4 regions of the Paenibacillus kyungheensis genome follow, and region 2 is predicted to be linked to each of the others. Evidence: riboswitches for the same ligand, from Rfam matches in the RefSeq annotation. Region 2 holds a riboswitch; each other region holds the start of a gene.

Region 1 (7,663 bases), 2.2 Mb from region 2:
CATATTTTTCCTTATTTACCCGTTTTCGCTCAACTTTTTACCATCTATTGTTAAATGATTTTCAAACGACGGGCTATTAGGAACAATATTGTAATACGTTACGCCAGGGACAAGCGGCACTTCTTGACCACTACTCATAAAACGAATTACATCACCACTTTTTTTACTCCATTGACCTTTAATCTGTTGACCCTTTTGAAATAAAATAGCTTCTCCGCCAGCGTCCAAATCCAGACTTAATCTACCGATATCATCTAATACTTTGTAATCTCCACCGAGCACAATAACATTGGACGCGGTTAATGGCTTTCCACTGTTCAAATCAATATGAGGTTCATTGTTCATACTGCGAGTATAGACTCCACTTTTGGCATTGTAGTCATAACCTACTTTATAACTTTCCAGCAAAAATTGAAGTTGGATCGATGTTGCTTTGACTCCTGTAGTAGCAGGTGTTGTGCTGGTTGTAGAATTTGTATTATCTGTAGGATCGGTAGCACTCTGGTTAGGAGTAGCACTGTCAGCAGGCTTATCATTATTATCGGCAGAATCGGTATAGTTATCGAGTGATTCTGTATTTGTAGTATCTGTCACTTCTGTTGTAGATTCCAAAAAAGGATATGTTGGAATAGTTACTTCTTGTTTGTAATTTTTTTTGAGTGCACCTTCACGTAACTTCTCTTCATTGGTATACAAATTATGAGGAGCTTTGCGACTGGAGTCTCGCCAGAATGGAGCACTTGCATTAGTAATCTCATCAAGATGTTCTTTGTGTCCTTGTTGCAAGATACTGTACGCTTCAGGGCTACCACCGGCATGAACCAGTAATGCACCGATACTTTCCCCGATTCCGATCAAATACGGGCGAATACTTCGCACAGGGCCGATCGTTACATCCCCATGATAACTCTGATATACAGCGATTAGACGGGTGATCCCTCCCTCTGCTAGCACTTCATAGACCATATCGGCTTGAGCTAATCCAGATTGCGGACGGGCAGCAGGAGCATTATTAATCATCACTGCAATCGGTCTAGATAGAGAAGGCTGATCAACAGGCAATCCTGTAAGTGGCGCTGTATAGACGACTTCTGCTGGTTTTTCCGGTGTTATCGGTTCTGTCACTTTGGCTGGTTCCGGTTGTTGCTGTGGTGCAGGGGTAGCCACTTCTTCAGATCCGCAAGCGATCAAGCTCATCGTTAGCACAAGCGGTACTGACCATTTGGTGACTTTCCATAATCGGGATTGATTCATTACAATAGTATCCTCCTCGGTGTTGAACATCATTAGATAGATCAGTAGCTCATTCTGATGTGCATTAGCAGGATACACTCCTACTATAGAACACACATATGAACTCCAAATGAATTCAATAGTTTCTTTCTTAACGTATGTATGATTCAGAAGATGTTAAACACAGCTTACTATGTATTAAAACATAAGCTTCTTCTATATAGAATACATATAGCGTAATTCACACATTCAAAAGCTCAAAAGTGTTCTCCTAACTATATATACCATATTTTAACAGTCCAATAATAAAATATTAAAAATTTATATAAGATTGTGATTTTTATCACATTTAAAAATTTAGTTGTGATTTAAAATAAAGACATGGAAGAGATGATCATCACCAACTCAACAAGTTAACACAGACTTAAAAAAATAATACATTATTCAGGGGAGTGGCAATCATGAACAGATGGCTAAGAGAAAATAGTGTGGCAATGTGGTTATTAACTATCTTACGGGTATACATCGGATTCAAATGGATCACAGGTGGATGGGAAAAATTAAGCAGTGGCGGATTTGATGCTAGTGGATTTTTGACAGGTGCTATCGCTAATACAGGCGGAGAACATCCAAGTGTACAAGCAGGCTGGGGAGCATTCTTACAACACTTTGCTTTACCAAATGTCGGATTATTCAATGTTCTTGTTCCAATCGGTGAATTCCTTGTCGGACTTGGATTGATCTTAGGAGCTTGTACTACACTAGCAGCATTAATGGGAATGGTAATGAACTTTGCCTTCTTATTCTCGGGTACTGTAAGCACTAACCCTTACTTGTTACTTGCTGAAATCTTTATCGTAGTTGCTGGCGCAAACGCTGGTAAAATTGGTCTGGATCGCTGGATTGTTCCTTACCTACGTACTCGCTTCTTCAACCGTCGTAACAAACAACAAGATACCTTGCCTAATCAGCATAAAATAGCTTAACAATACAAATAAACGCATTACTTGGCTTCTACAGAATGATCGATGTTATTCGCAGTAACATACAGATCATCACAAGGATAGCGGAAAGAACCTACTGTTACGTTACACTATACAAACAGAAAATAGTGTTTACCATTCAAAGTCATTCGACACACCGTACTGTAAGCTACGGTATACCGAATGGCTTTTTTTGATGGGGTTAATAGACATTTATCCAGCATTAGATCATGTCGTGGTGATTAGTTCGCAATCAATCGACGGGTAAGCGTATTTAACTGCTGCGTCGCTTGTTCTATATCCGTCTGTCCTGCGATCGCAGAGATCACTGCTATTCCATCTGCGCCCGCGGTAAAGATCGGCTCGGCATTACCTGCATGAATTCCTCCAATACCGACTAAAGGAATCTCAATATGATGGTTCTTCAGTGCTGTAATAGTGCTTGTTCCTTGTACGGCTTGCGCATCAGCCTTAGAGATTGTAGGGTAGATCGGTCCTATGCCTAAATAATCAGCGCCATCTTCAATAGCTTGTCTAGCTTCAGCTACGCTATGAGCAGATACACCAATAATTTTATCATCCCCTAGACGTGCCCGAATCTGATCGGCGGGTGCATCTTCTTGTCCTACATGAATTCCATCCGCATTCAGAGCGATCGCTAACTCTACATCATCATTCACAATAAACGGAATCTGATGAGTGTGGCATATCTGTTGCAGACGTTCTGCAAGCTTATAATACGCTTGCCCTGTTAAAGCTCCAACCCCTTTTTCCCGAAATTGAAAAAGAGTGATCCCTCCTGCAATAGCAGACTTTAATACTTCTTCTGGTGGTTGATTACAATTGACGCTTCCCATCACTAGATAAAGGCGTAAATACTGGCGTATATGCTGAGTATCAGGCTTGGTGATCATAGACTCGGCTCCTTTGCTGATAAGCAAAATGATTGGTAGGCCCATGACCGGAACCGATACCCAATCCATCTTCAATCGCTGCTTGAATAAATTGCTTCGCGGTATGTACAGCTTCATAAATAGTTTTGCCTTTGGCAAGTTCTGCTGTTAATGCCGCTGAAAAAGTACATCCTGTGCCATGAGTATGAGGCGTATCAATCCGCTGACTTTCCAAATAATCAAATTGATTTCCATCGTATAACAGATCGATTACAGTAGACGTCGATGTATCATGTCCACCTTTGATCACTACATACGTTGCCCCCATCTCTACAAACTGCTTGGCGGCTTGTTCGCGTTGCTGTAGATTGGTAATCGATAGACCTGTTAATAACTCGGCTTCTGGCAAATTAGGCGTGATAATCTCTGCCAGCGGAATCAGATCAGAGATCAGCGCTTGCAACGCTTCTTGTTGTAACAGCACCGAGCCTCCTTTAGCAACCATCACCGGATCAATCACTAGATGTTGCCATTGATACTGTTTTACTTTTGCCGCGACATAACGAATAATATCTGCACTAAATAACATCCCTGTTTTGACAGCGTGGGGTTGTAGATCCGTCCCGATCGAATCCAATTGCTGTACAACACCTTCAATCTGAACCGGATAGACACCTTATACCCCTGTCGTATTCTGCGCTGTGATAGCAGTAATAACAGACATGCCATAGACACCGAGTTCTTGAAATGTTTTGAGATCGGCCTGAATGCCTGCGCCTCCTCCACTATCTGAACCTGCAATCGTCAATGCTTGATACACGTTCATCTTGTCTCGCTCCTTTATCATATGAATGTATGTTCAATATTAAGCTTTGGATGAAGTGATCTGGGCTCGTGCAGTTACGATCTCCGGTGTGACTAGAGACAATTGATTGATAAATTGCATCTGAAAACTGCCTGTGCCTTGCCCTGCTGTCTGTTCATAGGCAATCTCTGCGGCTATACCGTAAAATGCTAAAGCTTCTGTTACGGCTTCCAGACGTTCTTGAGCTTGTGCAGGATCAGCGACTGCGATAAATGCACCGACTACGGCACTTAGTAGACAACCACCGCCTGTCACTTGTGTTAATATCTGATGACTGTTAGCAATGGTATAGGTGTTCTGTCCATCGGTTACGACGTCTTTTTCACCGGTGATGGCTACAATGCACTTTAATTTTTGAGCGGCCTGCTCTGCGATCTGGATCATATTGCCTTCGCCTGCTCCTGCATCGACACCTTTGATCTGCCACGATTCGCCGATCACATTAGCCACTTCAGCTATATTGCCACGTAACACATCTACTTGAACGTGTTCAATAATTTGCAAAGCAGACTGTGTACGATACGGGGTAGCTCCTGCTCCTACCGGATCAAATACAACAGGCACACCTGATTCATTCGCTGCACGTCCTGCACGTTGAATCGATTCGACGGTGTATGGATCAAGCGTACCGATATTAAGCACAACTGCATTCGCTATAGCTGCCACATCGGCTACTTCTTCATGCGCATATGCCATAAAAGGAGAAGCCCCCAGCGCCAGCAATCCGTTCGCTGTAAAATTAGTCACGACCATATTGGTAATATTGTGAATCAGTGGATGTTGCGCCCGTACTTTGGCTAGAAAAGTCATTGATATTGCCTCCTATAACGTAATAAAGACCCATCCATCTCCAGAAGAGACAAATGGGTCAAACATTCATTCAGGTATATCACAACATGAGTGAAAATTCAGCCTCCACTTCCCTCCGCTAGTATAATCCAGATCAGGTTCCAAGGGTCCGAAATTGAATTTTCGTCTCAGCCAACAGGCTCCCCTAGTGAAATCAGTAACTATTCGATTGTTCTTTCTTACCATACCACTGGTGAATGATCTGGTAAAGGATTACACTAGAAGAAATCGCGTTTGTAACTGCCAAGCGCTTAGCAGAAGATATTTTGCTATGCAAAAATCATGTTGGATTATATTAGAAGAAGTCGCGCTTATATTGCCAAGCGCTTAAATCATCCAGTGTTGCCAATCGGTCTGAGCGACTTTGCGTTCGGTGAGCCATTGGCGGGTTTTGTCTAGCAGCTCCCGGCGGTGAGTTCCATTGGAATACGTGTGATCTGCTTGAAAAATGATTTCTTTATCACAACGTCCTTCTGAACGTGTCCAGAATACTTTTTGATACAAAAAGGCATAATCTACTGGAATCACATCATCCCCTGTACCATGAATCACCAGCACATCGCCACCAAATTGCTTGGCTTCTTGAAACGGTTGGAAATTGCCTAACGAATCAAAGTATACAGGTGTAAACGAGTAGCCTAAATGATCGGCTTGTCCTTCGATCACTGCTTGATCGTATTTGTCCCGACCGGTTAATTTGATAATATCGTTAAATGGATGTCCTACTGCTGACCATAGAACCAGGCTTTTGACACGATGATCGCGTACAGAAGTAAGAATAGCTACAGCACCACCCAGACTATGACCGATCAATGTGACGCGGGTGGGATCAATGTCACTGCAATTCATTGCATAATCCAGTACAGTACGAGTCTGAGCGACCATTGATTCGAGTCCTTCTTTGCCATAGTCGCCGCCACTTTCACCGCAACCTGCATAATCAAAGCGAACCACCATATAACCGTCAGCCGCCAATTCACGGGCTGTACTAACAAATAGGCGATCCACTCCAATACGGCTGCCAACAAAACCATGGCAGATCACAATTAGCGGTGTACGGCTTTTGCCTCGTCCTGCTGATTGTGGTTCCTGTTCAGGATAATGAATACTAGCTGTCAGATCCAAGTCGTGATGTCGAATGACGATATTGCGTTCCATGATGATTCCTCCTCTTAAATAAACAATTCCGATCAGTTTAATATGCTTTAATCTTGAAACCATATTATCATTAACGCTAGATCATTGTCAACGCAAGGAAAGTATGGCAAAATAGTAGCTTCGAACAACGAGAATGGAGGAATGAATAATGAGCTCAATACGCCAAATGGTTAAAAATATTAACGTCGTACGGGATCAATTAAAACCAGAAAATTTGGATTATTATGATGATGTTATTGTACATGTACGGGATGCACGAATTGATCGTGAAGCAGGCGAAGAATTGCTTTTAGAAATGGGTCATCATTTGCTAGAAGCGCAGAAAAAAGGTAAAACTGCCAAACAGTTATTCGGTAAAGAATCGATAGAGTACGGCAATATATTAATTCGTAATTTACCGGAAAAGAAACAATTGAGCAAGCCGATGTATTACTTGATGATTCCGTGGGTAGCGTTAACATGGGTATTTCTTATTCAAGCATTAATGGGATTATTCAAAATCAGTATTAGCGATTCAGGCATTGTCGGGCAGATCAATGTAGCGACTCTGATTATTGTAGCTGTAGGTTCGATTGCTCTGGTTGAGATGCTCACAAGATTTACCGATCAGCCTGTCGAACAAAGTGATGCGACAAAGCCAGGTATGCAAATCAATGCACGCGCTATCTTAACGTATCTGGTGATTTTGGTACTGATTTTTGGTGTGGGAATCTTTTTACGTGAAGTGATGCCTGTGATTACGATTGCTCCATGGGTAAGCTTGTTGTTATTTGTGATCGGTGTAGTCGGACAGAAATTTATTTTTATGCGCAAATAAAAAGATCAGCAAGTCTATCCATTATTGGATAAAGCAAAATAGATAGATTGCATTTTCTTTTGCCAAAGGTATACCTATCGCTTACAATAAATAAGATTGATGAATATCGTTAGCTTATATACGAATCTTATTCATATTCTACGAACAGGTATAGTTAAAGGAGGTTTATGCTTTGCCACCTCGCACCGGGCTTAGTCTTCATTCTATTTTGCAAGCAGCTACAGAACTAGCAGATGAACGTGGATGGAATGAAGTGACACTTACGATATTAGCTCAGAAGCTAGGGGTTCGTTCGCCTTCTTTGTATAATCATGTGAACGGATTACCGGGATTACGTCGTGAAATGGCATTAACAGGATTGGATCAACTCAAAGACGCATTGATGCGGGCTGCGGTAGGACGATCCGAAGATAAAGCGATACGTGAAATGTCGCGCGCTTATCTTGAATTTGCTCGTGCTCATCCAGGATTATATGAAGCTACGTTCTATACATCAGATATAGATGATGCAGAGATCAATGATAGCAAACATCAAATGCTGGAACTATTTATGCAAGTATTAAACGGATTTGATTTGAATGAAGAAGCCTTGATTCATGCGATACGTGGACTACGCAGTGTTTTGCATGGCTTTAGTTCACTAGAACGTATCGGTGGATTTGGCTTGAATGTCGATATAAATCAAAGTTTTGAATTGATTATTAATACTTTTCTGCAAGGTCTGCATACGGTAGAGTCCAATCATAAATAAGCAAATACACCACTTGTACAGAGATCGTAACGTTTAAATATGTTACTTCTGGCTGTAGAGTGGTGTATTTTTTATGCTTTTTGGTAACAGAATCAACGTTAGATGAGTGAAGAA
Region 2 (7,663 bases):
AGGGATACTATGAGAATGCTATCATGCCTGTATTGTATCCAGATAACAGCACACCCAAAGACGATCAAAGCAGACAATATCGTTTACAAAATGGAGATTATTTTACAGTGAAAGTAGAAAGTACGAATCGAACAATGGCAGCGATATTGCGCGGAATGTTAGGGATCGAAGGAAATCAGAATCGTTCTGCTGTACTTGCACGTTATGGAGGCATGGTGCTGAATGAAGATTACTGATTTTGCTATTTTGTTTGTTATTATTTTCTTTCCGCTATTTTGGCTGAGTGGCTTACATACTGACGAACAGGCGCAAGCATCGAGTCTACAAATTTCGTATACTACAGCACTTCGTACAGCTGCTCAAGATGCAGGTCAGGTGATGAGTACGAATGAGCAGCAGCAATATGAAGCAGGATACTCTTCAGAAAAGTTTTTTCGAGCAGATAAAGAGTTAGCATTACATACATTTTTGAATACATTGTATTTGAATTTTGGTATTCGTGGGGATGAATCTGCACAGCAAAATCTACTGCACTATATCCCTGCAATCGTAGTGATTGATTATGATGGTTATTACATCTATGCGACTGAAGATTATACAGGAAGTGATGGATTGCCTAATGCTAGACATATATGGCACCCGAAAAAGCCATATGCGTATTCTGATGCACAAGGCAATAGTATCCAATTTACGCTAGATCATTATGTGCATGTTGTCGAAGCCAGTACAGGAAAAGTGTTAGATGGAGAAGCAGAGCAGTTAGCGGATCAGACGAATATAGCACTTTTAGATCAGATCAATACATTTGAGCAAGTGAGACGTACAGCGATAGTGAGTTCAATTCAAAAAGATTTGGCTTACTATATCAATAAACACAATGAATATGCTTCTCGTTATGGGATTTCTTATACATTTACATTACCAACGATATCGCAAGAGGAATGGAACAATAGTATTAACGATATCAGTATTATTTCTTTTTTGCAGGGGATTCCGACAGGAAGCGGTTATTATAACAATTATGCGCTTGGCGGAGGACGATTGGTGAAAAAGACTTCATGGTTAGGAACGACTGATCCTGATTCAGGTATCAAATATGCTTATCCTAATGGTTGTAAGTTACCTGCACCAGCTCAAGATTTATTTACCGATGCTAAAGAAGCTGCGAAATCAGGATACTTTCTACGCGATTGTCGTAATCCTTTAATTCATTAATGTTGTATAAAATAGCTTTTTTAAATCAAAAGTCATACAAAAAAACCAATAACCTTATAAAAGGTTACTGGTTTTTGGTTTTGAACTACCGATCATCGTTTGGCAGGTTGTGCATCAAGCTTAATTTTAAAACGATAAAAATTTACCAAGTTTCATCAAGGTGTTGAGCGTAGTAAGAAATTCCTCTTTTAAAGTATTGAAGATGTTCATCAGAAGTCGTTTCCATTAGATTAGCCAAAACAATCTCCATAGCCTGTTTGTAATCTTTTGCATTATACAGAGCCATTGAATAAAAGATTTGAAGGCCACGGTGTTCAGGAAACTCTGTTACACCTCGATGTAAAGTTTCAACCGCTTCTTGATAGTAACCTAAAGAACGGTAGGTACTGCCAAGACCAAGCAAACATCTTTGCAGATTTGCTCCTGTAAGACCTTGGTCAATTGCCTTTACATAATAAGGGATAGCTTCATTCGGATATCCGGAATTATCGTGAACCATTCCAGTCTGATAATTTACCTCAGCGTGATCTGGATAGGTAGCGACCATTTCTAAAAGAAGAGAACGTGCTTTTTTCAGAATTTCTTGGTCTTGCTTAGCACGCCCTTCTTCACGCAATTCGTGGGCTTTTTCTAAGAGCAAATTCAATGTTGTTTCAGCTGTAGTATTTATTCTTTTATCATTCATTTTTAAAACTCCCTCAAATGTAGTATTGCAAATAGCAAAGTAACATTATAAAAACAATACTTTGAGAGAGTTAATTAATTTTGAAAGTGACTTTGTAAAAACATGTTCATGACTTTTAATTCCTCCTTAGAAATCAGGAATAAACCTTAAGGTTCTTTTTCATACTAGGCTTTTTATTAACTAAAGTCAAAATCAAATTCAAAGTATTCAGTCGTTTATAATATTATCAACAAGCTATGTCTTAAAACTAATGCAATCTACTTCTTAAAGTAACAACCGACAGTTAAATTTAATTTTTAGAAGTAAGTAAAAAAGCTTTGATCTTTTCATAGAATGACAAAAATCTTCAACGATAATAAGATTACTTCAATTCTTTCAAACTGTTCGTAAAAGCATACATTTATTCTACATATCAGAAAATGAATGTAAAAAAATGAAAATTTTCAGTTCTAGACAGCTTCTGCTTATGTTACAATACATTCTGTAGCAATTTTGTGATGATGTATATTTAAAAAAGAGATATTTAACATAGACAGGAGCATTATTTAGTATGAGTTTGTTATCAGTAGAAAATGTAACACATAATTTTGGAGACCGAACATTATTTCGGGATGTATCTTTTCGTCTGCTTGCTGGAGAGCATGTAGGCTTAGTCGGTGCAAATGGTGCTGGCAAATCCACATTGATGAATATTATGACAGGTAAACTGTTAAAAGATAGCGGTAAAGTCGAATGGGCTCCGCGTGTACGTTATGGTTATTTAGATCAGCATACTAAGTTAACAGAAGGAAAAACAGTACGTGATGTACTGAAAGATGCTTTTCTTCCGTTGCTAGAATTAGAGCAAGAGTTAAATGAAGTCACTAATCAGATGGCTGAAGCATCCCCGGAACAATTGGAAGTATTGTTAGAACGAATGGGCGATATTCAAGAGCAACTGGAAATAGGAGACTTTTATCTGTTAGATACTAAAGTTGAAGATATGGCTTACGGTCTTGGACTCAATGTTATTGGACTTGATAAAGACGTAACAGCTTTGAGCGGTGGTCAGCGTACCAAAGTACTACTTGCCAAGCTATTACTCGAAAAGCCTAATGTTTTGTTGCTGGATGAGCCTACCAACTATCTCGATGTAGAGCATATTCAATGGTTAACTCGTTATCTACAAGAATATCCACATGCTTTCGTATTGATCTCACATGATACAGATTTTATGAATCAAGTCGTGAATGTGATTTATCATTTGGAATTTGCCAAATTAAATCGTTATACAGCTGATTATAATAAGTTTCTAGAGATGGCTGATATTCAAAAGCATCAACATATCGAAGCCTTTGAAAAACAGCAAGATTTTATCAAAAAACAAGAAGAATTTATTCAAAAAAATAAAGCGCGTGCATCTACTTCAGGTCGTGCAAAAAGTCGTGAAAAGCAATTAAATCGTATCGAACGTATCGACAAACCAGAAGAATTTGCTAAGCCAACATTTAATTTCAAAGAAGCTCGTGCAAGTAGTAAAACAGTCTTTGAAGGTAAAGACTTTGAGATTGGATATACACATGCTCTATTGCCTAAAATGACGATGAATATTGAACGTGGTGAAAAAATTGCGATTGTTGGTTGTAACGGTGTAGGTAAATCAACATTGCTCAAAACTATTTTAGGTAAACTTCAACCGGTTAGTGGTAAAACATATCTGGGTGATTATTTACATTCTGCTTATTTTGAGCAGGAAGTACGTCCAGACCAATTGACACCGATAGATGAAGTATGGAATGAATTTTCACATTTAAGTCAAAATGAAGTACGTGGTCATCTGGCACGTTGTGGTCTGAAAAATGAGCATATCACGCGCCCTATGCGTATGCTAAGTGGTGGAGAGCAAGCGAAAGTTCGTTTGTGCAAACTATTACTGCGTGAAAGCAACTGGGTATTATTCGATGAACCGACCAATCACTTGGATGTTCATGCTAAAAATGAATTAAAACGCGCTTTAAAAGCATATAAAGGCACAGTATTGCTCGTGTCTCATGAACCTGAATTTTATGAAGATTGGGTTACTAAAATTTGGGATGTTGAGCAGTGGTCTGAAGCTAAAGCGAAATAAAAGATTTTCCATCTTTTTAAGTCGTAATCGCTAGTTGTACTCATTTATTTTAGATTGAATTGTACAAGATGACTTTGTAAAGTATGTAGTTCTTTATCTTTTTTAATACTTTATAAAGAGTCTGAGAATCATTTGCTTTATTGAATAGTCTTTGCTAAGATGAATAACAAATTGAATAGCTTGAATGCACTAGGGGGGCCGCTTGAGGCTGAGATGAAAGCAGATATTGCTTTCGGACCCTTTGTACCTGATCTGGATCATACCAGCGTAGGGAAGTGGTAGCAGAGTTTCGGAAATGTTAGATCATATGAACGATAGAGTCTTTTACTGTATAGAATAGCAATTATTTTGTACAGGAGAGCTTATTATGATCTAAAATACGGTTTCCGTTATTTTAAAATAATCTTGTTTGCTCTCAAACAAGGCTCATTATTTTCTAGGTCTATACTAGCCACTTCTTGAATAATAAGAAGTGGCTTTTTTGCGTTTGCTTATACACTTTTGAGGAAAGGAGGGCATATACCGATATGGAACTTCATGCAATCAGTACAGGTCAACAATCGATCTACCAGTTTGTAAAGGTAGCTTCACAGATACATCCGTGGACGACCGCTATTCATATTCGCGAAAAAAAGTGGTCTGATTCTCAGATTATTAATGCTGTCCAGCAGCTCATGCATACAGGAGTACCACTATCCAAAATAAGGATCAATAGTCGAACTCAATTAGCAGCGGATCTAAAAATAGGGGGTGTGCATTTAAGTGAACATATGTCTTATGTAAATGCAGATGATCCTCCTTCACTATGGAAAGTCGGGCGATCTGTTCACAGTATAGAGCAAGCATTACAAGCTCAAAGTGAAGGGATAGATTATCTTTTTTATGGTCATATTTATTCGACTAACTCTAAACCTGATCTGATTCCACGAGGATTGGATCAATTGGAAAAGCTTTGTCATGCGGTATCTATACCTGTTATTGCAATAGGTGGTATTCAGCCATCACACTGCCAAGACATTCATCGAGCAGGTGCTAGAGGAGTAGCTGTAATGTCTGGTATTTTTGAAGCGGAACATCCTCAGCATGCCTGTCAGTTGTATGGCCAAAGTATTCAATATATGACTTTTACGCATCTACAATCATTAGGAAAGAAGTGAATCGGCTTATGGTTCATCTATCTAATCTCAAAGCTAATCATTATGACGTAATCGTTGTAGGTGCTGGAGTGATCGGTGCTGCTATTGCTTATGAACTGGCACAGCAAGGAGTCAAAGTAGCTTTGCTTGAAAAAAATCAACCAGCTTCTGGCGCATCAGGTGCAGCAGGAGGGATGTTAGCCGCTCATTCTGAACATTTTGCTCATCCAGAATTGTACCAGTTGGCATTATACAGTCAATCGCTATATAGCAAGCTTGCGACTGATCTATTGGAGAAAACAGGAATTGATATTGAACTGCGAACAGAAGGATTTTTGCTACCACTGACCAAGCTAGAATTACAGTTAAGACATAAAGAACCACTTCAAGCAGATCAAAGATATGACAAGACATTTGATGAAAATTTATTTCCTTTACCAAATAAAGGTCATACTTCTGCTTCTACACATAACGATTCAAAAGTAGATCGCAAAGAGTGGTGGAGCCCATCATATCTAGCACAAGTTGAGCCACATATTTATGCTCCTTCTGGAATGATCTACAATCCAGATGAACCGCAATTAATTCCAGCTTTGTTTAATCAAGCGCTTGTTCAAGCAGCGATTCAGCATCATGTCGATTTTTATCCTGAGACAGAAGTATACCGTTTACTGCATTCGCAAGGTAAAAATCATATTACAGGTGTAATCACTAATCAAGGAGAAATCTACGCTGAACAAGTAGTATTAACAACAGGCTTGAGTACACAACAATTGCTAGCAACAGAGCAGTATAGTTTACCTTTGGTACCGGTCAAAGGAGAACTCATCGAAGTCAGTACTTCTTCTCAATATCTTGGACATACAATTTATGGAGAAGGCATTTATATCATTCCCAAAAGTAATCATCGCATCTGGATTGGAGCTACCAGTAAACCAGAACGTACAGATACAACAGTAGATCTTTCTGCGATTGCTCAGTTATTGTCGGGAGCAGAACAATTTCTGCCTGCGATAGGATCAGCTACGTTTGAACGTTGTTGGTCAGGGATACGTCCTGGAACACCGGATGAATTACCTTATTTAGGAAGGATTCAACCGCTTGCTGGATTATGGACAGCTTCAGGGCATTATCGAAATGGGATGTTGTTAGCTGCTGGCACAGCCAAATGGATGGCAGAGGCATTAATAAATAATGATACAGCGCATATTCCTGATTGCTTTTCACCAGAACGAGCTTTGCAAAAATCGAAATCTTTATCATCGAAATCTCGATCTACAGCCAAAGGAGTGTCTACATGGAATTAATTATCAATGGTCATCGAAAATATGTAGAACCTGAATACAACACGGTATCCAAATTGCTAGAATCTTTATCATTAGGTCACAAAACAGTGATTGTAGAACATAATCAACAAATTTTGCAAAAAGAAGAACATCCGCATATTACACTGGCAGAAAAAGATATATTAGAGATTGTACATTTTGTAGGAGGTGGCTGATTTGTTAACGATAGGTACACATACATTTACATCGAGACTGTTACTAGGCACAGGGAAGTTTACAGATTTGCAGATTCAGAATCAGGCGGTAGAAGCATCAGGCACAGAAGTGCTAACATTTGCAGTAAGACGATTGAATCTAGAGCAAGTGAATGAACCGAATTTTCTAGAAATGTTAGATCTCAAAAAATATAAACTATTGCCTAATACCGCAGGAGCCAAAACAGCGGAAGAAGCTATTCGGATAGCACGTCTGGCAAAAGCTTCTGGATTATGTGATATGATAAAAGTAGAAGTTATCGGAGATGATACGTTGCTTTTACCTGATCCTTTGGAGACCGTCAAAGCTTGTGAAGTCTTGCTAGCAGAAGGATTTATTGTTCTGCCGTATATCTCTGATGATTATATGTTAGCCAAACGCTTACAGCAACTTGGTGTACATGCAATTATGCCTGGAGCTTCTCCGATCGGTTCCGGTAAAGGAATACTTAATCCTTCGGCGTTGCAATGGATTATTGATCAAGCGACTGTACCTGTGATTGTCGATGCCGGTATACGCTCACCGAAAGATGCTGCGTATGCGATGGAACTTGGAGCCGATGCGGTACTTCTTAATAGTGCTGTCTCTGGCGCAACGGATCCTGTCAAAATGGCAACAGCTATGAAGCTAGGTGTAGAAGCAGGACGATTAGGAAGGGAAGCAGGCATGATTCCTGTACGTGAGTATGCTGTGGCGAGCAGTCCAGCAGAAGGGATGATCACGACTTGAAGGTGAATAATACCAATAACCATCAACAACCAGAACAACATAATCGGTACTCCAGACAAGTGCGATTTACTCCTTTAGGTCAAAAAGGTCAGCAACATTTGACAGAAGCCACTGTGCTTATTGTAGGAGCTGGAGCTTTGGGTTCTAGCTCTGCAGAGACACTGGTTCGTGCAGGAGTAGGCAAAGTAATTATTGCAGATCGCGATTATGTAGAATGGAGTAATTTGCAAAGGCAACAACTGTTTACAGA
Region 3 (7,663 bases), 2.1 Mb from region 2:
TCCGGTAGATCAATTAATGTATCAGGATCAACCAGAATGATCGAAGCTCGTCCAGTTGGACGTTCAAATGTAGTTCGAGATTGTTCGCTGAACGAACCTAATTGTGTACCCGGGCCAAACATCGTATGATCGACGGCTGCTAATTTTTCTGTTGCTTCAAATTGAGCTGTAATATAAGGCATCGATTCTAATGATAAGAAATCTTGGAACCACTCATGTGCATGGAAATGTTCGGATAATAGCATCTGAGCACGACGGATATTTGTAGCAACAACTACTTGTTCGCCATAAATTTGAGAGCTATCTTCCAACTGCACACCAACGACTTTTTCATTATCATATAGTAAATGAGCTACCGTTTTATTTGTTAGCACCTGTCCACCACGTTCTTCAATCGCTTTGGCAAGAGGGCCTGTCATGACATCAGTCATTCCGCCTTTGAAAGCACCGATACGTACTTTGGCGATACGTGGCAGAGCTGGAGCAAATAGACCGAAAAACGCATACGCAGAATATTCTTCAATAGGTAAAAAGAAAATCCCTGATGATAATGGCTGAATCAATCGCTCAATCGCATCGGTAGATACACCATGCTGTTCAGCATATTCTTGGATCGAAGATTGATCGAGTTTATCTGGATTGCTGATATAATCTTTAAATCCGGCTGCAAAAAAAGGAATCAACGATGCTTTGTCTGCTGGAGAGATAAGATCGTTATTCCCAAGTGCACCCGCAATCGTTTTGAGAGGAGCTTTGAAAGGGTCTAACCCAAATGTACCCTGTGCTTCCGTATGACGAATATTGGTGGTTTCTTCCCAGTGAACCATATCGCTCATCGAAATACCTGCATTTTTCAAAATTTCAGGCAGAACAGTGTAGTAACCTAGAAATTTATGAAATCCAGATTCGACTTCCATGCCGTCTTCGACCCAGTTGGCTGTTCTTCCTCCGATATAAGGAGCCGCTTCAAGAACGATTACAGACTTGCCTTGGTCGGCTAATTCAAAAGCACAACATAGACCTGCCAGTCCTGCTCCAATAATTATTGTGGGTTCTACCGTAGTATCTTTTTGGTTATGTACCGCCATGTAATGTCACCAACCTTTTCATCTTTTACTAAGATATTAACCATTAATAGAGAGCGTCAACTTTATTTGTATACATTCGTATGCAGTATAGGGATTATTTGTTATCATGTGAGATAAAAAAAGGAGTTGTACATACATGCAGATTGTTCATCGTATTCCAGCGATTGAAGAGTACTTAACGTTGCGTAAAGTATCCGGGCTGAGCGAAATGAGTGTCGAAGGCGCAAGTAAAGGATTGCCGAATACCCTATTTGCTGTTGTATTGGAAGAAGAAGGACAAGCGATCGGGATGGGACGGGTTGTAGGAGATGGCGGATTATTTTTTCATATTACCGATATCTGTGTGCGCCCAGAATATCAAGGCAAAGGTTACGGCAAAGCGATTATGCGTGAGATCACAACATACTTGGAAAAGAATATGTCTCTTCAATCTCATGCGGTACTATTCGCAGACCCGCCGGCAGACCAATTGTATGCACAGTATGGATTTACGTATACAGCACCTCATTCCTTAGGCATGTGGTGGAAAAAGGTATAGCATTTGCACAAATCATGTGATGAAATAGAGCCATACCTCATCCATAACTAGCAAAATCATATAGAGATGCAGATCAGCAACGTGGTAAGATGAGAGTAGTCGTAGTTTTGCAGTGTAAATTATGATAGGATGAACACCTATATAGAATGAGGAAGTGACCATATTGATTACTATAACAATCCCGACAGCGGATGTTACGATTACCAAACAAATTAACCCTGAGCTTAGCCATATTTACGGATTTACCGATTTTCATCTGATTTCGCGTGAAACAGGCGGTATCTTTATGTTCTATAACGAACAAGATGAATTACTATTTGTCGGTAAAGCACGTAAGCTTAGACCTCGTATCAAAAAGCATTTCGAAGATACCGTATCACCGATCAAAGATCATCGTGATGAAGTCACCAAGATCGAAGTCTGCTTGATCGACAACGCTATGGATCGTGAGATTTATGAGACGTACATTATCAATACACTACATGCGAAATACAATGTAGAAAAAGTATTTTACAAGTAATCGCAAAAAAGACCTCTTTTGTAGTCAATTATCGAACATAAGATAATAGACAAAGTAAAAGAGGTCTTTTTATTTTGGATTCATCAGATGAGTAGAATTTTCGTATACGTGACGATAATTGGCAATAAAATAGCTTTTATCTGGCAAAATATCTATATTTATTTAAGATATCTACCTATAGCTGAAGGAAGTTCTGCATCAGTATAATCAAGCATGTATTGATTATTATGCTCTAGCACATTGTATTTTAGAACGATAGCACTATTTAGTTTATACAAAAACGAATACATCACAGCATTACTACTATCTATATGAATAGTCGTTTTAGCAGCATTTACGAGAGCAATAAATTGTTTACTTTCTTTTCCGTGTAATGTACGCATAAATTGTCCTTCTTTATATAGATCAACAGATTCTATCTTTTGATCAAAAATATCCAATTTTTTAGATTTTACATTCATATCTTTTAATAACTTATACACATTGTATATATCTATATTCATTTTTCCTTGCAATGCATTATTAGTATTTTTTACAGCTATTATATCATTATCCGAGTACCCATTTATTTTATAAATAGGGGTGTCTTTAGGTACTGTAGAGGATTCGCTTACAGTATCTATTTTTGAAAGTTGGGTGGAGTCTATAACGATCATTTTGGGCTCATTAATATACATTTGATCCTTGTATTTCACATAATCGGCATTACTGTTCTCAGGATTTGGTTTACTTCCGTTTAGTGAACATCCAGAAAGTAAAATAACCATCAGAATTACTGATAGGAGTAGTTTGATAAGATCGCCTCTTTTCTTTGTAGAATAAAATCTTCGCTAATATGCTTTGTTATGACAATAATTAAAAACTATAAAACGATGATATTGGAAGAGACTTTACAGTTAAAATATAGACTATCCAAATAGGAATAAGTCACGTTTATTTGGATTTTTTCTGGACAGACATTTTTTGATACCAAAAAGACCTTTTCAATGATCTGCTATCTGATATAGGATAACGGATCAAGTCAAAGAGGTCTTTTTCAGGTGAATTAGCGTTTTTTGGGCGTATATTCCAGATCGCGGAATAGGCGATTGAGTTCATCAGTCGTCAGGTCGCGCCATTTGCCTGTCGGTAAATTACCCAGACGAATATTCATAATGCGTGTACGACGTAGCGCACGAACTTCATAGCCAAGTGCAGAGCACATGCGACGAATCTGGCGATTCAATCCTTGCGTCAAAATGATTTTGAATACATATTTGGATTGTTGAACGACCTGACAAGGTAAAGTCACTGTATCTAGAATCTCTACACCGGAAGCCATTTGTTTGAGAAAAGAAGGCGTAATCGGTTGATCTACAGTGACGATATATTCTTTTTCATGCTTATTTTCAGCACGCAAAATTTCGTTAACGATATCGCCATCATTGGTCAGCATAATCAAGCCATCCGAATCTTTATCCAATCGTCCGACATGGAAAATACGTAGGGGATGATTGACAAAATCTACGATATTGCCTCGAATATGACGCTCGGTTGTACTGGTAATGCCTACCGGTTTGTTGAGCACAATATAGACATTTTCTTGTTCGACTTTGATCGGTTTGCCTTTGACCCGCACATCGTCGCCTTCTTCGACCTGACTGCCTAGCTCGGCAACCACACCATTAATTGTGACAATACCTTCATTGATCCATTTATCAGCACCCCGGCGGGATGTAATTCCAGATTCACTAATATATTTATTAATTCGCACGTATAAGCACACCTTTAACTCTAATTTTTGAGTAAGCTATTCAAGCCGTTACTCAAGTCTATCTCTACGATACCCTTTTTTGCTTTATTTTAAAAGTCATGTTCGTCTGTACGGTATGATGTTATGATTTTGTATGCAAAATATGGTGCAGTGCTTGTTCCAACCGTCCGTATTTGAACATAAATCCTTCTTTGATGAGACGATTAGGGATCACCCAACGGCTTTTAAGCACCAATTCGGGTTCCGTCCGAATCACTCTAGCTCCTAGATTAAGCATCCATGTAGACGCAGGTAGACCGCCTTTACGATGCATCACTTTGCGCATCGTTGCCATCAGTTCACGATTGGTCACCGGATTGGGAGACGTGCAATTAAATACTCCTTCAAGCGATTCCCACTCTTGAATAAATAAAATAATCTGAAATAAATCTTCAACATGAATCCAGCTAAACATCTGCTTCCCTGACCCTTGATGACCACCCAGCCCGAAGCGAACTAGATTTTTGAAAGGGGTCATGACACCACCACCAGGTCCTAATACGATAGCAATCCGTAATGCGGCTTGTCGGGTATGCGGAAGGCTAAAAGAGAAAAAAGCTTCTTCCCACGCTTTGGCAACGTCTACCGAAAATCCGCTACCGATTTCGCCTTTCGTCTCGGTCATAGGGCGATCTTCTGCATGGCGATAAATAGTAGCTGTGCTGGAATTGATCCAAAGCGCAGGTGGATGTTCACAAGCCAGGATAGCGTTTCTAAGAATCTGGGTGGTTTCGATTCGAGAGTTCATAATTTCACGTTTATTTTGTTCGTTATAACGACAATTGACCGATTTACCTGCTAGATTAATCACCATTTCTGCTCCATCGAGAGCTTGAACAATTCCTTGATGATCATCCCATGCGATATGTGGAGATTGTCTGGAAATGATCTGCACTTCAATACCCAATGCTGCAAATCTTTTTTCCAAATACTGTCCGATAAATCCTGTGCCACCTGCCAATACCACTTTACGTGTCATCGAGATCAACTCAATTCTGTTTGGATAGTTAAATCTACGCGCCAATCCTTACTAATAATTATATTTTACACCATTTTATAACCCTATAACTGTTAAAAAAGGAAAGATTACTGAGGTTGTAGCAGTTGACAGTCTGTTCAATCGTGTGTACAGTAAGATGCAAATGAATCGAATGACCACTAGGGGAGCCTTTGTGTAGGCTGAGACGGGAAGATCCCGGACCCTTGGAACCTGATCTAGTTCATACTAGCGTAGGAAAGTGGAGACTGTGCAAGGGTACCTGTACATATACGTACACCTATTCTGCCGCTCCATCACGGGGCGGCTTTTTTGCATGTATTTTTCCATATATTCCAGTAGTGGTCCTTCTTTATTAACCAAGCGTCGTTATCGATGCTTCAATCTAAGGAGGATACAGTTATGAGTTTTTCACAGGAAATTAGACAGGCCGCAGACCCTATTTTTGAAGCGATTTTTAACCATCCATTTGTACAAGGGATTGCCAAAGGTGATCTGCGTAGTGAGCAATTGATCCATTATGTAAAGCAAGATTTTGAGTATTTGAATTCTTTTATGCGTATTTATGGAACGGCGATTGCGAAATGCCCAACACGTGAAGATATGGCGATGTTTAACGAGCAGATTTCATTTGTGCTTCATAGTGAAATTCATCCTCATAATAACTTTTGCGAGGTGGCTGGCGTCAAGTATGAAGATTTGCAAGGATATGCGCTTTCTCCTTCTTCTCATCATTATATTCGTCATATGTTAACTGTGGCTCATGAAGGGGATTTAGGCGATATTTTGGCGGTATTGTTGCCTTGCCCGTGGACGTATTGGGAGATTGGTGTGAAATTATTGGATGAAGTGAAGCCTGATGCCTCCCATCCTTTTTATGATTGGATTAACTTCTATGGCAATCGTACCGATACGATTACGCATCAATTTTGTGCTCGGTTAGATAAATGGGCAGAGCAGACGACACCTGCACATCGAGCGCGTATGAAAGAGCATTTTCTTCTAAGTTGTCAGTTTGAATATATGTTCTGGGATATGGCGTACACTCTGGAAGATTGGCCTGTGCCGATGGAGGTTGCACGCGTATGAGCTCCTCATCGATCTCTATGACATGGAAAATGAAAGAAGTGGTGCTGACTGTTATTTTGGCGGTGGCTTGTGGCGTTATTTATCTGGGATGGTCGACATTGTGGATACCGATCTCTGCATTAGTAGGGCCTGTGGGTGCAGGATTTATGTTCGGCATCTGGATTATTGCAAGCCCGATTGTAGCTTATATTATTCGTAAGCCAGGGGCGGCATTGATCGCTGAAGTAGCGGCTGCGGCTGTAGAGCTGTTAACAGGTAGCCATTTTGGATTGTCTGCATTATTGATCGGCGTGTTTCAAGGGATTGGAGCAGAGATTGCGTTTGCTCTATTTGGCTACAAACGTTATAACTTGATGACGTTAATGTTATCAGGAGCGCTGGCGGCAGTAGGTGGAGTATTGTATAACGTTATCGCTAATGGATTCGGCTATTACACCACACAAGTATTGATTACGACTCTGGTTATTCAAGTGATCAGTGGAATGATTTTAGGTGGATGGTTAGCCAAAATTATTGTAGAAGCTTTGTGCAAAACAGGGGTACTGGATCAATACGAAATTATGAAAGTACGGCGGAAGAAGGGAAATGCGAATGGAATCGCTTCTAGGGTGTAAAGACCTGTCAGTACGTTTTTATCATCGAGAAGAAAATGTATTAACGCATATTCATTTATCGATTTCACGTGGAGAAAAAGTATTGATTCTCGGGCCAAGTGGTAGTGGCAAGTCGACGCTATTATCTGCATTGTCCGGTATTATTCCTGAACATGTAGAAGCTGAAGTGGAAGGCGAGATTCAGTTAGCCCCTCAATGTGGCGTGATGTTTCAAGACCCGGATTCGCAGTTCTGTATGCTTCATGTGGATGAAGAGATTGCTTTTAGCTTGGAAAATCGCTCTATTCCGCGTGCTCAGATGGACACTATGATAGATACAGTGATGAAGCAAGTCGGTCTGAATATAGATCGTCATACTGCTATTGAGACCCTATCTGGAGGTATGAAGCAACGGCTAGCGCTAGCGTGTCTGTTAGCGCTTGAACCGGAAGTTCTTTTTTTCGATGAACCGACAGCACAACTTGATCCGATCAGTCGCAAAGAAATTTTTCAATTGCTACATGACCTAGCTGATCAGTACGGACAGACGATGGTATTTGTAGAACATACATTAGATGGGTGTATTGAGTGGATGGATACAGTCATTTTGATGAATGCGCAAGGGCGTATTATGGCTCAAGGCAAGCCAGCAGAGATGATCGAGCGGTATCGTGCAGAGATGGAAGAAGCCGGCATATGGCAACCTCAATTATTCCCGTATACATGGGAAGATGTACAAGATCATCCGTCTCATCCATTAGCGAAGCAGTTGCAACAGACACTACAACAACGCCGTACAGCTACACTACATGCAGATACAACCGACAATCATACACCTGATATCATAGTTACCGAACAACTGGAGATCGGGTATCGTCAAAAATCTGTTATGAGCGATATGAACATTTCGATTCAGTCAGGGAAATGGGTAGCGATTGTCGGTGCTAATGGAAGTGGGAAAAGCACATTTCTCAAAAGCTTAATTCGGTTAGAACGTATTCGTAGTGGTCAGCTTTCTTTTCAACATAAATTATTAAAAAAATGGA
Region 4 (7,663 bases), 2.6 Mb from region 2:
ACTTAGGCATTTCAACAATATTTTCGGTTTCAACCACTTCAAATACAAAGTCTTTTGGATTTAAATGAAGACGCTCAATAGCAGCAAACGTATGACTCAAACAATACTGCGGATTGTAAATAGAAGATGGTAAAAAGTTAATAAAGCGTTTGATACCTGGTTGTAAATATTGCGCACTCGTCTCAATCGCTGAAATACGAGCTGCCCGATCCAAAAATGAGTGTAACCCTGTCTGATGCGCAATATCGAATAAGCGATACGGCTGAAATGTAGGGCCATCTATAATCGGACGAAGCAAAAATTCATAAGCAATAACTTGCTCATGTTGATTCACAATCGGTTGCATATGGCTTGTAAATTGCTTTTGTCGAATAATTTCAACAACATCGTCATGCTGTAGTCGATTAACAAATACAGACAATGGCAACCATACCGGCTCTCCGCCAATATCGTCTGAACCTAACAAACCTACAGATACACAAGATGTAATTTCTTCAGGTAAACTTCGTACCCAGTGCATGATATCAAGCATCTGTTCTCTTGATTGATATGAAATAGAGCAAATATCTTCCATGATATACGTATCATAAGACTGTTGTCGAATTAGATTTTCAAGAGAAGAAGAAAGCGGTCGCAAGGACACTGTTCCTTGGTCTTCTATCGGCTGAACATAACTGCAACCGCTACAATTCATAGAGATCCTCCTTAATATTAAAACAAAAACGTAGTATAAACGTGAAAATTAATCGGGTTTAAATAGAGTTGCTTTACTTTTCATTTCTCATATTATAACATCCTCAATCAAGATCACATTAGGCGTTCAGTATATTATCGGCTTTATTTTGATATTTTTGAATACGACAAAAACTGCAATAATTACTATTGCAGTCTTTGAAGTTGATACGTTCATCATTCACTCTAGTTACGTTGCTATTAGCTAGCAGGAATCTCGATCGAATCTCCAACTTGAAGCTTCGTTGGATCTGTAATTTTATTGTATTTAGCAAGTTCTTCCCATGTTACGCCATATTTCAGACTAATACGATACAGATTATCACCTTTTTTGATAATATAGGTTTTCTCATCTGTAGGTTTAGCTGGCTTATCAACAGCTGGTTTTGTCGGTTTAGGTGCTGGAACCGGCTTCGTTGTTGGTTTGGTAGGCTTCGCTGGTATTACTGGTTTGGACGGTTTGGCAGGTGTTACGGCTGGCTTGCTACCTGCTGCTGCGCTAGAAAGATTAATTGAATATTTAGCAAAACCATCTGCTGCTTCTCCTACATAAGCAATTGGATCTGCTCCTGCAACTGCTTTGGCACTAGACAATGCGTCTTTTGCTTTTGGAGAAGTGTTGAATGTTACTGTTGGGTTGCCTTTGATTGGTGCAAGTGACCAGTTACCATCAGCAGCCGGATTGATTGTTTTGTTTTCACGAATATAATCGATAATTACTTGACGGTTCTCGTCTGGTGCAGCCAGAATAATACGTTTGCCATCTGGATTCGCCAATTTGGACGAAGAAGCACGGTAGTTATTTGTAGCTACTACAAATTTTTGCTCAGGATCGATAGCTTTACCGTTAAATTGCAAGTTCACAATACGGTTAGAAGATGCGTTTAGAACAGCACCTTTTGCATCGTATTTCGGTGGTTGTGTGACATCAATTTGGTAAGTAACTCCATCGATAACATCAAAGTTATACGTTGGGAAGTCCATATTGATTAACGCTTGCTCGCCTGATTTGGCTGGATCGATTTGATTGAATTGTCCTGCTGACCATTCCAACCAGTTTTTCACTTCTGCTCCATTGACAAGCACAGCATGAACTGTATTTGGATATACATAAAGGTCAGATACATTTTTGATAGCTATCGTGCCTGCGGGAATATCTGTGTAATAACTTGCTCCTGAACGTCCACCTGCTTTGAATGGAGCGCCTGCAGAAAGAATAGGTAAGTTCTCATATTCTGTCCCTTGAAGTTGTTTCTCCAAGTACCATTTTTGAGCGTTGGTTACGATTTGGATCGATGGATCATCTTCTACCAGTGCAAAGTAACTGGTGATACGAGCAGTAGATTCACCAACAGGTCCACGAATATATCCTAGCGTTTCTTCGTGTTCTTTGTATACAGAATCGACTACACCTTGATCTGCATCAACCAATGCTTTTTTGGTAGCAGTATCATAGATTGGACGAGCTTCTACTTTAGAATCAGAGACTGTCCATTTGTCGCCTTGTTGTTTTAGTTCAAGATCAATAATTCCCAGGTGATCGCCCCAGAAACCTGGCTCTACTGAAGGAACGCCATTGATTGTTCCTTTTTCTAGATCCACGCCTGTTTTACCAGCGAAATCAGCACTAGGGAATACTTTGTGTGCATGTCCGAACATAATCGCATCGATACCTGGCACTTTGCTCAAGTACAATACAGAGTTTTCCATCAATTCAGTCTGAGGAATATCTTCAAAGCCAGAATGTGGCACTGCAATAATAATATCTGCGCCTTCTGCTTTCATTTGTGGAATAAATTTGTTCGCTGTTTCAACGATATCTTTAGCAACCACTTTCCCCGACAAGTTTGCGCTATCCCATTGCATTACTTGTGGTGGTACGAAGCCGATAACACCTACTTTAATCGTATGTTTAGCTCCACTTTCATCAGTGACTTCTTTATCCAAAATCAAATAAGGAGTAAAGTAGTTTTTCTCACCTGAACCTGTGCCATCATCTGTATAAATATTAGCATTCACATAAGGGAAGTTAGCGCCTTTGAGAGCGTTACCCAAGAAATCCAGACCATAGTTAAATTCATGGTTACCGATATTTCCTGCATCATAACCCAATTGGTTCATCGCTTTGTAGACAGGGTGAACTTCGCCTGCTTTTAAAGGATCAACTTTGGCTACATAGTCACCTAGCGGATTACCTTGTAATAGATCACCATTATCGATCAATACACTGTTTTTGGCTTCTGCACGCGCATTTTTGATCAATGTCGCTGTTTTGGCATATCCATATTGATCTGTCGCTGCATCTGAATAATAATCATAGTTCATTACGTTCACATGAATATCTGTTGTCTCCAACAAACGTAATTTTACGGTAGATTCAGAAGAAGTGGCTTCGGCTGCAAAAGCAGGAACTGCCGACACTGCAAACAATTGCAGAGCTGCGATGACAGTAATTGCTTTTTTAAATGTTTTGTTTCCCAAGTTCAAAATAAAAAACCCCTCCCAAATATATTCGCATTTGCTTGACCTTTTCCTATTTATCTCTACGCCCTATATGTATAACAGCATGAACAAGCAGTGACAATGTACTTAACATGCTGATTTTAAAAAAATCATATTGGAAATTATGATTTAGAGTAGGCAGATAAATAGTAAAAAGGCTACCAAAAGAAACGCATGATAGAATTGTATACTATCAGCTGATATATTTGAAGGGTTATTAGTTCTATTTTTTATGAAAATAAGATTTATTTTGCGAAAAATTCTATAATTTACATGATTGTGTCATGTTTCTTTTCATAAATAATAACTCATTGAGATTAAGGAGTTAAAAAATTAGTATTTCGATCTTTATATTGAAAATACATATCTAAAATTCGATCTAATTGTTCTGATTGGTCTAACACACGATAATCGCGCATCCCATGTTCTTCTGCCATCTGGTTCAATATGCGGCGTTCCTGCTCAATCTGTTGTTCTATTTGTTTTAAGTTCAAGGAAACCACCTCCAGTATATTTCCTTATATCTTGCTATCAATGAGACTTTCATTTTATTCCATCATCGTCATTTTACAGGTTAGTCTATAAAATATTTCTATATACCTTTTTATACCTTATTTGAGTATACCTTATCAAGTTCCTCAAGTACCTATTTTATCCTTTTTATGGAAAAATAAAGACGAAAAAACTCGGAATTTGAATTTTGCATTCATTTCTCTTGTTTCGCAAATTTCAAATTCCGAGTCATTTATGTGATAACTGCTATCTTAAACCATTAAAGTTGTATCAGATTACGCAGTCCACGTTTTTTTGTTACCATCTTGATCTGTATATTCAATCGTTTGTGGTTTGATATCTAGGATCACATAATCAGGATCTTCTGGACCGGAGAACCATTCTTTAAATTCTTCTTTCCAAACACGTTTTTTCAATTCGTCGTCTGTAGATACAGCACTTACACCTTCGATTTCAACGACTTGATTAGTGCCGCCTTTTTCATAACCCAACAATACATAACAGTTCGGATTTTTTTCTAACTCTTCGACTTTATGTGTTTTGCGGTTTGTCGCGAGATGAATATTCAAGCCTTCGTTATATAGCGCCATGTAGCGTACTTTAGGTTTGTCATTTTCTACTGTACCTAGTGCACAAAATGGATTACCTTCTAATGCAGTTAATATCGCTTGTTCTTCAGCTGTTTTACTCATGATCAATCTCCTCCTGTATATAAACGTATGGGTGTATTCAATATCTATGTCTATGTATATCTATTCGATACGTATAGAAGAATATTGAATGGAACTTTTGTTAGTTACAAACTTCCGTATATGTAAATACCCTTAGACAGCGAGACTGAACCGAAATACACTGTCTTTTGCTGATGACACCGCATTCTCTTTACTGGACAGTTGATACCCTCTGGTCTATAATTACAATGTAAAAAAACCGCATATGTACAGGGGAGCTAGTTGCAACTGGCTGAGAGTGTATTGTGATAAATACAGACCCTTATACCTGATCTGGATAATGCCAGCGTAGGAAAGTAACAAGTCGTTATATGCTGTACTCTAGCTTATAATTGCACCTATGTCGTCCCGATGGGGGCGTTTTTTTTATGCCTTTTATCCAGTACTACAGGATTGACTATTTGAGCTAGAAGAAAGAAGGATGATGGTAATGAGAACTCAAAAAAGGTGGCGTCAAAGCTTACCATGGTTAATGGTAGGTTTATTGTGGATCACAACTGCATGTGGTTCAGCAACAAGTACAAGCAATACAGCCAATCAAGCAGGATCAACATCTGCCCTTAAAGATGTGAAAGTCGTACTCGACTGGACACCAAATACGAATCATACTGGCTTATATGTTGCCCAAGCACAGGGCTATTATAAAGAAGCAGGATTAAACGTCGAAATTATTGCTCCCGGTCAAGGTGGAGCAGATACGATGGTCGCTTCTGGTGAAGTGCCTTTTGGAATCAGTTATCAGGAAAGTGTGACTCAAGCGCGTGTACAAGGAGTGCCTTTAGTGTCACTCGCGGCAGTTATCCAGCATAATACATCTGGCTTTGCCGCTCCTACAGATCGCGGAATCAAAAGCCCTAAAGATATGGAAGGCAAATCCTATGGTGCATGGGGATCGCCTGTTGAAGAAGCCGTTATGAAATCAATTATGGATACCGACGGTGGCGATGTTAGCAAAGTCAAAAGTGTTAATATCGGTAATGCCGATTATTTTACAGCTGTACAAAAAGGAATCGACTTTGCATGGATATTCTATGGATGGACAGGAATTGAAGCAGAACTTCGCGGACAACCATTAGATATGTTATATGTAAAAGATTATTCCGATAAATTAGATTATTATACACCTGTTATCGTAACCAATGAGAAGCAGATCGCTACCGATCCTGCACTTGTGAAATCATTTATGGCGGCAACCAGTAAAGGATATGAATATGCAATCGCTCATCCCGATGAATCGGCAGATATATTGCTCAAAGCAGTACCTGATCTTGATCCTGCACTGGTCAAAGCTAGCCAAAAATGGTTATCTCCACGTTATCAAGATGATGCCAAACGCTGGGGCGAGCAAAAACAATCGGTCTGGGAAGGTTATGCCGATTGGATGTTCAAGCAGAAGTTGTTAGACAAACCGTTAGATGCAACCAAAGCGTATACAAACGATTATTTACCTGAAGCCACCAAATCATAAATAGAACATAAGGAGATGACTAATATGGCACACACCCTTTTAAGTATTCAGGTTATTCCCAAAACTCAAGCTGGTGAGAACTCTTACGATTATGTCGACCGGGCAATAGAAGTGATTCAAGCCTCCGGTGTGAAATATGAAGTGCATCCACTTGAGACCACGATGGAAGGCGAACTTAGCGAATTGTTAGAAGTGGTTCGTCAAATGCACGAAGCGTTAGTGGAAAAAGGAAGCCCGAGTATTATTTCTCAGATCAAAATTGCTCATAGTCCAACCGGAATCAGTATGGATGGATTAACCGAGAAGTACCGCTAATGTCTACGATGAATACATGGTGGAACAGGCTATGGCCGCCCCTCGGGGCGGTTGTTTTATTACTGATTATCTGGCAACTGGCAACCAGTCTATTCCATATTGAGACATGGATTCTTCCTAGCCCTGCATTGATTGGACATGAAGCATGGAGTGAGAAAGACCGACTGGGTTTGCACACATGGGCGACGTTAAAATTGACACTATCCGGTTTTAGTATAGGCGTTGCTTTTGGATTACTGGTCGCAGGCGTGCTTCATTATATTCCTTTTCTACGTTCTGCATTGTATCCATTATTGATCTTGAGTCAAAATATCCCTACGATTGCTCTGGGGCCACTACTCGTTATCTGGTTCGGATTTGGGATATTGTCCAAATTAATTGTTATTATTCTGGTGTGCTTTTTCCCGGTGACCATTGCGGCGCTGAGCGGACTGGCTACTACCGATCGTACAATGCTTAATTATATGCAAATGATCGGAGCTTCTAAAAATCAAATCTTTTGGAAATTAGAATTACCTTTTAGCTTACCTTCGATCTTTTCTGGAGTTAAAATTGCTGCAACGTATAGTGTGATGGGCGCTATTATCGCTGAATGGATTAGCAGTAGTGAAGGGATTGGCTATTATATGATGTTGCAAAAATCAGCTTTTCGCACCGACCATATGTTTTTAGCGATACTGGTAGTTGTAGTGATCAGTCTTATGTTATTTATGCTAATCAATATGATTGAAAAATGGTGTGTTCGCTGGCATCACCCTGCACAACATCGTGCTGTCAAAGGAGGTTCTAAAGATGTCGCTAAATAAACCTCAACATACAACTTTATCGGTGAACAACTCTACTCCACTTTTAGCATTACAAGGGATTAGCAAATCTTTTACACAGGGCAAGCAATCGTTACATGTGCTACAAGACATTTCCCTGCATGTAGAGCAAGGTGAATTTGTATCCATTATCGGCCCTTCTGGTTCCGGTAAAAGTACGCTTTTGCAAATGATCGGTGGTGTGGTGCTTCCCGATCAAGGACAAGTCCTTTTGGACGGACAAAATATAACCGGTCGTAAAGGATTGAGCGGTTATATGCCACAACAACCTGCTTTGATGCCGTGGCGTACGATTGAAGATAATGTTATTTTGGCGCGCGAAGTAGCAGGATTACCACGCAAAGAATCATTAGAATTAGCCAGACAATGGCTGGATAAAGTTGGACTGGGTGGTTTTGCATCATCTTATCCTCATACATTATCTGGCGGGATGCAACAACGGGTTGCGTTTTTAAGAGCTTTGCTAGGACCTCGTGATCTTCTATGTCTGGATGAGCCTTTTAGTGCGTTAGATGCTTTTACACGCAGTGAGATGCAATCATGGTTGTTGAACATTTGGGAAGAAAATAGACGCTCGG

Evidence for each region. A riboswitch is a leader RNA that binds a small molecule or an ion and turns the genes downstream of it on or off. The one in region 2 is predicted to bind thiamine pyrophosphate.
Region 1: linked by a shared signal. The riboswitch ahead of thiM (hydroxyethylthiazole kinase) and the one ahead of PQ456_RS12835 (thiamine phosphate synthase) in region 2 are both predicted to bind thiamine pyrophosphate.
Region 3: linked by a shared signal. The riboswitch ahead of tenA (thiaminase II) and the one ahead of PQ456_RS12835 (thiamine phosphate synthase) in region 2 are both predicted to bind thiamine pyrophosphate.
Region 4: linked by a shared signal. The riboswitch ahead of PQ456_RS01915 (ABC transporter substrate-binding protein) and the one ahead of PQ456_RS12835 (thiamine phosphate synthase) in region 2 are both predicted to bind thiamine pyrophosphate.

The regions. Positions count from the first base shown of each region.
Region 1 covers NZ_CP117416.1:824,166-831,828, reverse strand. The annotation lists gene PQ456_RS03725 (DUF3048 domain-containing protein) at 16-1,254, opposite strand; gene PQ456_RS03720 (DoxX family protein) at 1,692-2,219, shown strand; gene thiE (thiamine phosphate synthase) at 2,459-3,130, opposite strand; partial or broken gene thiD (bifunctional hydroxymethylpyrimidine kinase/phosphomethylpyrimidine kinase) at 3,114-3,935, opposite strand; gene thiM (hydroxyethylthiazole kinase) at 3,975-4,784, opposite strand; TPP riboswitch at 4,878-4,980, opposite strand; gene PQ456_RS03700 (alpha/beta hydrolase) at 5,151-5,981, opposite strand; gene PQ456_RS03695 (DUF1129 family protein) at 6,130-6,798, shown strand; gene PQ456_RS03690 (TetR/AcrR family transcriptional regulator) at 6,971-7,549, shown strand.
Region 2 covers NZ_CP117416.1:3,014,902-3,022,564, reverse strand. The annotation lists gene PQ456_RS12855 (hypothetical protein) at 1-236, shown strand, start outside; gene PQ456_RS12850 (hypothetical protein) at 223-1,215, shown strand; gene PQ456_RS12845 (tetratricopeptide repeat protein) at 1,358-1,900, opposite strand; gene PQ456_RS12840 (ABC-F family ATP-binding cassette domain-containing protein) at 2,451-4,007, shown strand; TPP riboswitch at 4,189-4,298, shown strand; gene PQ456_RS12835 (thiamine phosphate synthase) at 4,535-5,164, shown strand; gene PQ456_RS12830 (NAD(P)/FAD-dependent oxidoreductase) at 5,173-6,450, shown strand; gene thiS (sulfur carrier protein ThiS) at 6,441-6,644, shown strand; gene PQ456_RS12820 (thiazole synthase) at 6,646-7,413, shown strand; gene PQ456_RS12815 (MoeB/ThiF family adenylyltransferase) at 7,416-7,663, shown strand, end outside.
Region 3 covers NZ_CP117416.1:5,101,177-5,108,839, reverse strand. The annotation lists gene PQ456_RS22190 (hydroxysqualene dehydroxylase) at 1-1,088, opposite strand, end outside; gene PQ456_RS22185 (GNAT family N-acetyltransferase) at 1,225-1,626, shown strand; gene PQ456_RS22180 (nucleotide excision repair endonuclease) at 1,790-2,146, shown strand; gene PQ456_RS22175 (hypothetical protein) at 2,305-2,913, opposite strand; gene rluF (23S rRNA pseudouridine(2604) synthase RluF) at 3,192-3,899, opposite strand; gene PQ456_RS22165 (TIGR01777 family oxidoreductase) at 4,021-4,917, opposite strand; TPP riboswitch at 5,089-5,192, shown strand; gene tenA (thiaminase II) at 5,338-6,024, shown strand; gene PQ456_RS22155 (ECF transporter S component) at 6,042-6,638, shown strand; gene PQ456_RS22150 (ABC transporter ATP-binding protein) at 6,616-7,663, shown strand, end outside.
Region 4 covers NZ_CP117416.1:432,803-440,465, reverse strand. The annotation lists gene PQ456_RS01935 (EAL domain-containing protein) at 1-694, opposite strand, end outside; gene PQ456_RS01930 (bifunctional 2',3'-cyclic-nucleotide 2'-phosphodiesterase/3'-nucleotidase) at 934-3,219, opposite strand; gene PQ456_RS01925 (aspartyl-phosphate phosphatase Spo0E family protein) at 3,552-3,728, opposite strand; gene PQ456_RS01920 (pyridoxamine 5'-phosphate oxidase family protein) at 4,023-4,439, opposite strand; TPP riboswitch at 4,680-4,791, shown strand; gene PQ456_RS01915 (ABC transporter substrate-binding protein) at 4,909-5,946, shown strand; gene PQ456_RS01910 (MTH1187 family thiamine-binding protein) at 5,971-6,261, shown strand; gene PQ456_RS01905 (ABC transporter permease) at 6,270-7,067, shown strand; gene PQ456_RS01900 (ABC transporter ATP-binding protein) at 7,054-7,663, shown strand, end outside.